Regions from separate parts of the Dyadobacter sp. SRI_021 genome, predicted to be linked through region 1. Evidence: riboswitches for the same ligand, from Rfam matches in the RefSeq annotation. Region 1 holds a riboswitch; each other region holds the start of a gene.

Region 1 (2,200 bases):
CATATTCCAGAAATGCATTGCCGCCGGGCGTACCTTTGGAGCGTTGGGTAATGACGTTGATCACACCGCCCATGGCTTGCGAGCCGTACAGTGACGACGCGGGGCCTTTCAGTACTTCAATCCGTTCAACACCATTCAGATTGATCTGGGAAAGGTTGGTTGCACCCGCCGGGCGGCCATCGATGAGCAACAGCGTCCGCTGGTTTAATCCTGAAAACTGCGGACGAAATCCCCTGATACCGATGCCGGAAGACAGATTGGGGTACTGGATCACATCCACCGCGGCTGCTTTTCGGACAATATCGGTCAGGTCGGCGGAGGGCGTCATCTGAATATCCTCTTTGGAAATAATATCCAGCTTCTGAGCGATCTTTTCCTTTTTGGTTTCAAAACGGGTGGCAGTTACCACGATCGGATCGAGCAGCTTTTTAGCCGTCGAATCCGCGTTGCTTTCCTGGGCGGATGCTGCCGACTGCGCTACGGTTGAAATGGCTAGTAGTGAGAGCAATAAGCCGCCGACTGAAATGTGGGCGGGGCGGTAGAATTGGGTATACATTGTTAGAATTGAAATGATTCAAAAAGAGTGATACCGCCGATCAGAATCGAGAATACACCGACCGCGTAGTTGACGATCATCAGAAAACGTTCGCGTTTCCCGGCGAAACGGCCGATGGAAAAGGCGAAAAAATAGCCGTACGCTGACATGGAGAGGATAATGCCGATACTTTGCAGTACAATGATCCAAACGGCGGTCATGGCATCGCGGGCCGCGAGTGTAAGTGCCACTGCGCACGCCCCGCCCGTACCGGCAAGACCGTGCACCATGCCTACCCAGAATGAGCGGCTCACCCTGCGTTCGACTGGCGCCGGTACGGGAGCGTCTGTTTTGAAATTCCGGCGGATCGCCATAATGCCGAGCCAGATCATCAGCGGGCCGACTAATAGCTCAACCTGGTCGGCAATGTGCAGCGACATCGTAGATTTGAGCAAAAGCACCAGAACGGCGAATAGAATTAGTGTGAGTGAATGCCCCAGCGCCCAGTGGGAGGATCGCCAAATGAGTTTCCATCGAATGGCCGGGTTCAGTGGGGTCACCCCCGGCTGGGCCGCTCCCGGCCGGACCGCTCCTGGGGCCGCACTATTGTTTTCTTCCGTGGCAAGAACCGAAACCGCAGCCATATGGTCGGGTTCGAAGGAATGCTGCACACCCAGGAGCAGCGAGTCAATAAGCAGATACTGGATCATTTGGATTTCCGCATAAATTAAAACATAACTTATGGGAGAATGCAGGGAGTAGCGCAGCCGCAATGCAGCCTGCCGTTTCCTCTTGCCTTTCTTCCCGAAAGCAAAACCGGATTATTCAACGGCAGGTCTTCTGGCTCGTTCAGCTCTTGCGCCTTCCCAGGAGTAATGATTGAATGACTGAATTTTGAATGATTGAATGATCGAATACTTTTTATTCAATCATTCAAAATTCAATCATTCAAAATTATATCCCAGTGACATCTTACAAGAACATCGTTTATTGAACTTACAGCAGCGGGTACTGCTCCGGATTTGCACCGGATTCCCTTTTAATCACGCCGGGGGCGCGAACCAATGAATAGACAAAGCTAGGTGTTTTTGTTGGAGATAAGCCAGAAAAATAGCTGAATACCGCTAACTTTACGGCATTAAAAGTTCTTTAACATACTTCTCCAACAGGAAAAGGGATTGCGTATCAACGCATTCCGGGGGAATCGTCGGGGCCACCCATGTGGTGGAGTCACGAGCTGTCGCGCAACTGTAAAGGATTAATGATTGAATGACCGAATGATTGAATATTTACTATTCAATCATTCAATCATCGCACCGGCGACCCGGTCAGTTTTTCAATCATTGAACTAAGCCAGAACACCCATCCTTTTCCTTGTTGACAATGCTTTCGCGGTATGAAGCAGGGTCTGGTTTGGATATTCGTCGGTTTTCGCCGCTTTGCGGTCCGACGCTCACCTGGCGTGTTGCTGCCTGGGGAGTTCCTTTCTGTTTCCTGCTGATTATTTTGCTTGTCTGTCAGCGCACATCAAATCTTGATTTTTCAGGCTGCTTTGATTTTCGAAGGACTGCGACTGCTGTGAATGATGTTCAGGACTTCAATACGTTCCGGCTTGATACGGTAAATGACCAGGTATCTGCCATGTTGCAGGTTTCGGCACATGCC
Region 2 (2,200 bases), on a different contig from region 1:
CTGAGCATAAATGAAAGGATGATCGCGCGTGTGTCGTACACGACACCAAGCTGGCGGATGGACAAGTAAGAAATGGCCGTCAACAGTGCATTGCCCAAACCTAATGCATTATCCCGCAGCGACGACGAAAGATCGGGCCGGAACACGAACAGAATACCGGTAAAACCAACGAATATAGCCATCCATTCCTTGCCATTCAGTGTTTCTCCGATGAGCAGCCAGGAGAAAAGCGCCAGAAAAATTGGGTAGGTATATTGGTAGGTAGAAGCCCGGCCGAGTCCAAGCGTCTGGATTGCATAAAATAGCATGTACAGCGACAATGTTCCTACTACACCTCTGAAAATAAGCAGTCCCAACTTTCCGCCCTCCTGCCTCAGCGGCCGTTGCCAGATGCTGCTAATGATAAAAACCACCCCAACAATGTTCCTGAAAAAAACCAGCTGTACAATATGGAACTCCCTTCCCAGCCATTTCGAGATCGCCGACGTAAGCGAGAAAAAAAATGCGGCGCCGAGCATAAGGTAAATGCCTTTCAGGGAGGATGCGGTCGGGAAATTTTCAGTAGAAGCGGCCAAAAGCAATCAGAATTTGCTGCAAAGATAGCGGTTATCGTACACAACGGAAAGTCGGGGGAAATACCTACCTTTGCACCCGCCTGGTGCCACAAGCTGCTTCTAGTCAGCGATTAGGCTTAATAGGGAATTCCGCTAGCACCGGAAGCTGTCCCCGCAACTGTAAGTCTGCCAACACGTGCCCGATTCTTCATGCCACTGTCCTGCGACGGGAAGGCTCCGGGTGCGAAAGACGAGCCAGGAGACCTGCCAGAGCATTTTGATCGGACCGTTTTCGGAGGAAAAACAGAAGATCGCCGCCAATCATTGCGATTTAGAGTGTTTAGCGAACGGAGATTTGTGGGTTACTGGATGCTATGGGCAAGTTTTGCACTGGCATTGCCAGTCTGTGCACAAAAAGACTCCATCGCCCTCGATCCTGTAATCGTGAAGGGATTCGTCCCGCAAAAATTCATGAGCGGCCTGAAAATCCAGCGCGTCGACTCCGCTTTGCTCGCGCAGGTACGCTATCAGAATATCGGTGACGTATTATCCGCTTATACCCCGATTGCATTTAAAAATTACGGGCCGGGCCAGCTCAGTACCGCCTCGTTCCGGGGCACCTCCGCCAACCATACCGCCGTTTTGTGGAACGGGCTCAATATCAATGCGCCTACACTTGGACAAACGGACTTTTCCACCATTCCCGTGGCGGGTTTCGACCAGCTTTCGGTTCAGTACGGCTCCGCGGCGAGTGTTGTGGGCTCCGATGCCGTGGGCGGAAGTATTTTGCTTGACAGCCGCGCATCGGCAACGCCGTTTCATGTGTCTGATGGCGGACAATATGATAGCTTCAATAACCATCAGAGCCGAACAGATATCCGCTATCTAGTGCCACTAAACAACCAATGGGCTTTCTCAGGTAAAACGGCACTTTACTATGGCAGGATGAACAACGATTACCCCAAACCAACCCGGAACACTTACGCACTCTTGCCTACCGAAACTTTTCAAAAAGGCATTGTACAGGACCTGTTTCTCCACGGACAAAACAACCAGGAAATTTCCGCACACATCTGGCTCACCGACAATAAACTGACGCTGACGCCCGACGATATCCAAGGTCGTGAAATGACCCGTACTACGGCCTATCGTACGATGTTCCGCTATCAGGTCCGGACGCTCACGCTACGCACCGCCTGGGTACGCGACATCATAGATTATGCCAAAGGTGACCTCTCCCACCCCGACCATTCAATAACGGATAAGTTCGCTTCGAGAATAGAAAAGGATTTTCTTCTAAATCTTGGCAACAATATCAATCCTATTCGCCTCAAAACCGGAGGAGAATGGACGCATTATCGTTCACGCGTGCCCGGATACGCGCTCTCGCCCGCGAGCGAGAACCGCACGGACTTCTTCCTGCTCACCCGCTGGCAACCGACAGCGCGGATTACTACTTCCATTAACCTTAGGCAGGGCCTCGTTACGGGTTTCAATCCACCGTTCACACCGTCGGTTGGTGTGGAATATAGTTTCATTCAGAAAACGCTTTACAACCTTACCTTGAAAGGCTCCTATGGCCGCAGCTACCGGGTGCCCACTTTGAATGAACGCTACTGGAAGGACCTCGGTAACCCGAACGTTCG
Region 3 (2,200 bases), on a different contig from region 1:
TTCATGACACCCAAAATCAGCGTTTATCCCGACTACGCGCTTATGAGTTCCGCCGCGGCTGAGCGCGTGATCGACCTCATAAACCACAAACCTACGTCGGTTATTTGCTTCCCATCCGGCAGTAGCCCCAAGGGAATGTTCGATGCGTTGGTAGCGGCCAACCAGAATGGCCGCGTCGATTTCTCCCAATGCATTTTCATCGGCCTCGACGAATGGATAGGCCTTGGTTCCGGCGACGACGGCAGTTGTCGTGACCTCCTCGACCGCGATTTTCTGAAACCCGTCGGCCTCCGTCCCGACCAGATTGTCTTTTTCGACGGCAAGGCCTTCGATCCGCAAGCCGAATGCGACCGCATCAACAAAGTCGTGGAAAGCCTGGGTGGTCTCGACCTTATTATATTGGGCGTAGGCATGAACGGCCACCTCGCCCTCAACGAGCCAGGTACCTCCTGGGATACTTACGCCCATATTTCTGAGCTTGATACGGTCACCGTTGAAGTAGGTCAGAAGTATTTCAAACAGCCCACGACGCTCACTCGGGGGATTACCGTCGGTATCCGGCACATTCTCGAAGCACGCGCTGCGATCCTCCTTGCTTCTAGCCGTGCGAAAGCCCCCATAATCCAGCGCGCCCTCGCATTCCCCGTTTCAAAGGATTTCCCGGCGACGGTTTTGCAGAATCATTTGAATGCAGAGTTTATACTGGATGCGGATGCGGCCGGGACGATTTTTTAGCTAATACGAAATCACTTTTATCGCCATTTATTTTACTCCAAATAAGATATTTTATCCTGCCGAAAGGCTAATTTCTACTCACTTCACTGAAATTGGCCGACCATTTACGGCCGAATGCGCCTTCCGCCTAAATTTGACGCAGTTCTTTGTGAACGCCCGTCAATCGGGGTGATGGTTTTTGCTTTTGGATCCCTCAGCCAAAACATAGCAAAACAAAAAAGGAACCGTGTGCAATTCACGGGCAGTCGTGCTACTGTAAGTATCCGCTCTGAGCATTCAGGGCCAATTTTTACCCTCGCGTCCCATTGCAGCGCCCCGGCGCGCGAGAAGGGCGGTAAAAATGATACAAGCCAGGAGACTTGCCGTCATCCTCAATGGCTTTTCCCTCACGGGTGGGGAGTAGTCAAGCATTGATTTACCACATTTTATTGCAGTATCACAGGCTACCCGGCTGTTTTGGGGAAACTGTATCTGTTCGTTTCGCAGGGTAGCTACGTGTTGCCGCGATGGAATGAAGTACCGGCGACCGTCCGCAACAGGCGTTTTGTCGGGATGGGAGGGTGTTTTCACAGGGTTTTATTAACTCTTTAAACACAAAAAGTATGTTGTCACACAACCTTGGCTACCCGCGCGTGGGAAGCCTCCGCGAGCTCAAAAAAGCCAACGAACAATTCTGGGGAGGAACGATCGATCGCGATGCATTGCAGAAAGTCGCCCGGAAGATCCGCCACCAGAACTGGGAAACGCAGCAGATTGCAGGCATCGGCCTCATTCCTTCCAATGATTTTTCGCTTTACGACCATGTTCTCGATACCTCGCTGATGGTAGGCGCCATTCCCGAGCGTTACCACCAGTTGGTCGACGGGAAATCGAACAAAGAGCTCGACCTCTATTTCGCAATGGCCCGCGGTTACCAGAAGAACGGGCTGGATATCAATGCGATGGAGATGACGAAATGGTTTGATACCAACTACCACTACCTCGTTCCCGAGTTTGTGAAGGACCAGAAATTCAAGCGGTATTCGGAGAAGGTTTTGCTGGAATTTGAAGATGCATTGCAAAAAGGCATTCATACCAAACCGGTACTGCTGGGGCCGGTTACCTATTTGCTTTTGGGTAAAGAAAAGGAAAGTGGCTTCGATCGCATTGACCTACTGGACAGCCTTTTACCTGTTTATATATCCATATTAAAAGAACTTGCTGCAAGAGGTGCCGAATGGGTGCAGCTCGATGAGCCGGCATTAGTATTGGATTTGAATGAAAAGGAAAAGCTCGCATTTCTAAGCGCTTACAATCAGATCAGAGAGGCGCTTCCGAAGCTGCGCATTCTGGTAACAACCTATTTCGGGCCGCTAGACGATAATCTGGCAATTGCGACTGCATTACCGGTGGATGCATTGCATTTAGACCTGACACGCGGTGCGGAGACGTTACCACAGATCCTTGCCGACGAAGCATTTGTCTC
Region 4 (2,200 bases), on a different contig from region 1:
GGTGTGTATTCCAAGGCAAGGTATCCATTGTTAGTATTAGAGCCTGAATGACGGTATCCGTCGGTGTCTGACATCCCGAAATCTACACGATATCGCAGCTTATCAGTGATCGCACCGCCTGCGCCTGCGCGGATGCGCCGTGTGTTAAATGTGCCATAGCTGGCCGAAAAGTCTGCCTTAAAGCCCGCAGTCGGTCTTTTTCTCACAATATTGATGATCCCGCCTAACGCCGAATGGCCAAACAGCACCGAGGCTGGCCCCTTCAACACTTCAATCGATTCGACATTGGCAAGATTGGTGTTCGGCGCGCTGGTCGAGATGTTGTGGCGCTCGTCACGGACACCGTCCACGAGCAGGACGAAGTTGGAAAAACCGCGGATCGTAAAGTGCTGAAAACCGCCATAAGTGTTGTTGGCCCGCACGCCGGTCGTATTTTTCATGGCCTCGCCCAAATCGTCGATACCGCGCTGCTCGATCGTTTTGACCGATACCGTGGAAGTGGTGATGGGCATATCCCGGAGTGGAACATCGATTTTGTTGATGGCTGAATAGGCCTGCCGACGGACAGTACTGATCACGACTTCGGATAGCTCGTTGGTGGCGGTGTTAATTTTGTAATTCAATTCCAGCGCCTGACCATCTTTGAGAACGATATTGTCCTTTTTTGCGTCATGGCCCACGCCGGTGGCAACGAGCGTGTAGCTTCCTGCCTGGACGTTTTTAATGTCAAACCGGCCGTCCGCGTCGGTTACGGCCGCATAGCTGGTTCCTTCCAACCGCACGCTGATCCCGGCAATGGCATCGCCCTTTTCACTTTGGATCGAGCCTGTAACCCTGCCTGGCCCGGCACCCAGACTGGCAATTGAGCTAAGTAATAGCGCGAATGACAGCAATAAGGTAAATGTTTTTTTCGCCTCCCTGCTGTTGGTTCGCGAGCAGCAGAATGTAGTTGTTTGCATACTTTTAACTATGGTTAGATGAGTTAAAAGCTCTTTGCAATATTTCAAGAAGCTTTTTTTGGAACAAAGGGGAACGATCACGCAGGGGCGCATTGGTTTGTGATACCAAAACCATCAGACATAACAGATCCAGACCGACATGCTCTATTCCGCGAAAGCGTCGTCAACGTGAAAGGCAGGTCTCCTGACTTGTAACATTTATACCATCCTTCCCATCCGAATTGAACAGTGGATATACACCGATATAAACTTTAAGTGTTACTAACAGTTGCGCGACAGTTCGTGATTCACACACGATTCCCTATTAATCTGCTGATAAGCAAAACCTTTCCCGATGGAAAATGAAAGTAAAGAACTTTTTGAGGCCACAAAGATATAGGAAGATAGGAAGAACTCGCTAAAAAAGAGTCTGGTATGCCATGATTAGGGGAGTTTCGCTTTAGTTTCAGAGCTATCCCAAAGGTTAATGTTGAAAATACCCTGCAATTTTCGTCAAAAAAGCATGAAGGCAACCACCTCCATGCTTTATGTATTTTACTGTCTTCTTTACTTTGCCCTTTTCAACCGTGCTTCTTGGCGATGGAATTGATCCAAGCGGCGATTTTGAGCGCATCTTCCCTAGGAACCTGTTTCATCGGGGCCATAGGCGGATATCCCGGCCAGTTTGCAGGTTTGGGATTGTAGATCAGCTCGACAACCTGCGCGTTGGTATACTTCTTCTTTGAGACATCTAAGTAAGCGGGGCCAACAAGCCGCTGACCCGCTTTGTGGCAAGCCAGGCAAGTGTATTTGCTAAGCAGCTTTTCTACGTCTGCCGGGATTTTTATCTCGTGCTTTTGCTGTGCTTGAACTGATGATACTGCCATCAACAATACAAATGCTAAAAATACTTTACGCATATTCTTTGTGAGTTTGAGCCTCGTCCACAGCAGCAGCCATCACATTGATTTACGTTCTGCCAGATACGCTTCCGCGCTGGAGATACTCTTTTTAAGCTTCCGCTGAACGACCAAAATTCGGGTTGTCTGATCATCCACATATTCCTTGGCAGCATTGTCTTCTAGTTTCGCCAATGTATCCGCTTTGTAATGGTGCATCCAGTCCATCATAGCGTGGTCGGCACTATCCAACGCTGCGGCTAGCCCGGTCACTTTATTTTTTAAAGCCGAATTGCTGTCAAGTTTGGCGGCATCCGATTTCAGCCTCATTTGCAGCTCCATTACTTTTGGCATCAATGCCAT

Evidence for each region. Region 1 has a riboswitch for cobalamin ahead of AC2YIT_RS17080 (hypothetical protein). Riboswitches for the same ligand answer to the same signal wherever they lie in the genome.
Region 2: it holds a riboswitch for cobalamin, as region 1 does, so the genes downstream of both, AC2YIT_RS22810 (TonB-dependent receptor plug domain-containing protein) here and AC2YIT_RS17080 (hypothetical protein) in region 1, are expected to answer to the same signal.
Region 3: it holds a riboswitch for cobalamin, as region 1 does, so the genes downstream of both, metE (5-methyltetrahydropteroyltriglutamate--homocysteine S-methyltransferase) here and AC2YIT_RS17080 (hypothetical protein) in region 1, are expected to answer to the same signal.
Region 4: it holds a riboswitch for cobalamin, as region 1 does, so the genes downstream of both, AC2YIT_RS31195 (TonB-dependent siderophore receptor) here and AC2YIT_RS17080 (hypothetical protein) in region 1, are expected to answer to the same signal.

The regions. Positions count from the first base shown of each region.
Region 1 is NZ_JBYCZM010000005.1:229,696-231,895, reverse strand. It holds gene AC2YIT_RS17085 (TonB-dependent receptor plug domain-containing protein) at 1-556, opposite strand, end outside; gene AC2YIT_RS17080 (hypothetical protein) at 559-1,245, opposite strand; cobalamin riboswitch at 1,349-1,616, opposite strand; gene AC2YIT_RS17075 (hypothetical protein) at 1,919-2,200, shown strand, end outside.
Region 2 is NZ_JBYCZM010000007.1:313,123-315,322, reverse strand. It holds gene AC2YIT_RS22815 (DMT family transporter) at 1-575, opposite strand, end outside; cobalamin riboswitch at 640-840, shown strand; gene AC2YIT_RS22810 (TonB-dependent receptor plug domain-containing protein) at 891-2,200, shown strand, end outside.
Region 3 is NZ_JBYCZM010000001.1:738,713-740,912, reverse strand. It holds gene AC2YIT_RS02945 (6-phosphogluconolactonase) at 4-735, shown strand; cobalamin riboswitch at 891-1,116, shown strand; gene metE (5-methyltetrahydropteroyltriglutamate--homocysteine S-methyltransferase) at 1,338-2,200, shown strand, end outside.
Region 4 is NZ_JBYCZM010000020.1:12,113-14,312, reverse strand. It holds gene AC2YIT_RS31195 (TonB-dependent siderophore receptor) at 1-959, opposite strand, end outside; cobalamin riboswitch at 1,117-1,304, opposite strand; gene AC2YIT_RS31190 (c-type cytochrome) at 1,520-1,858, opposite strand; gene AC2YIT_RS31185 (hypothetical protein) at 1,898-2,200, opposite strand, start outside.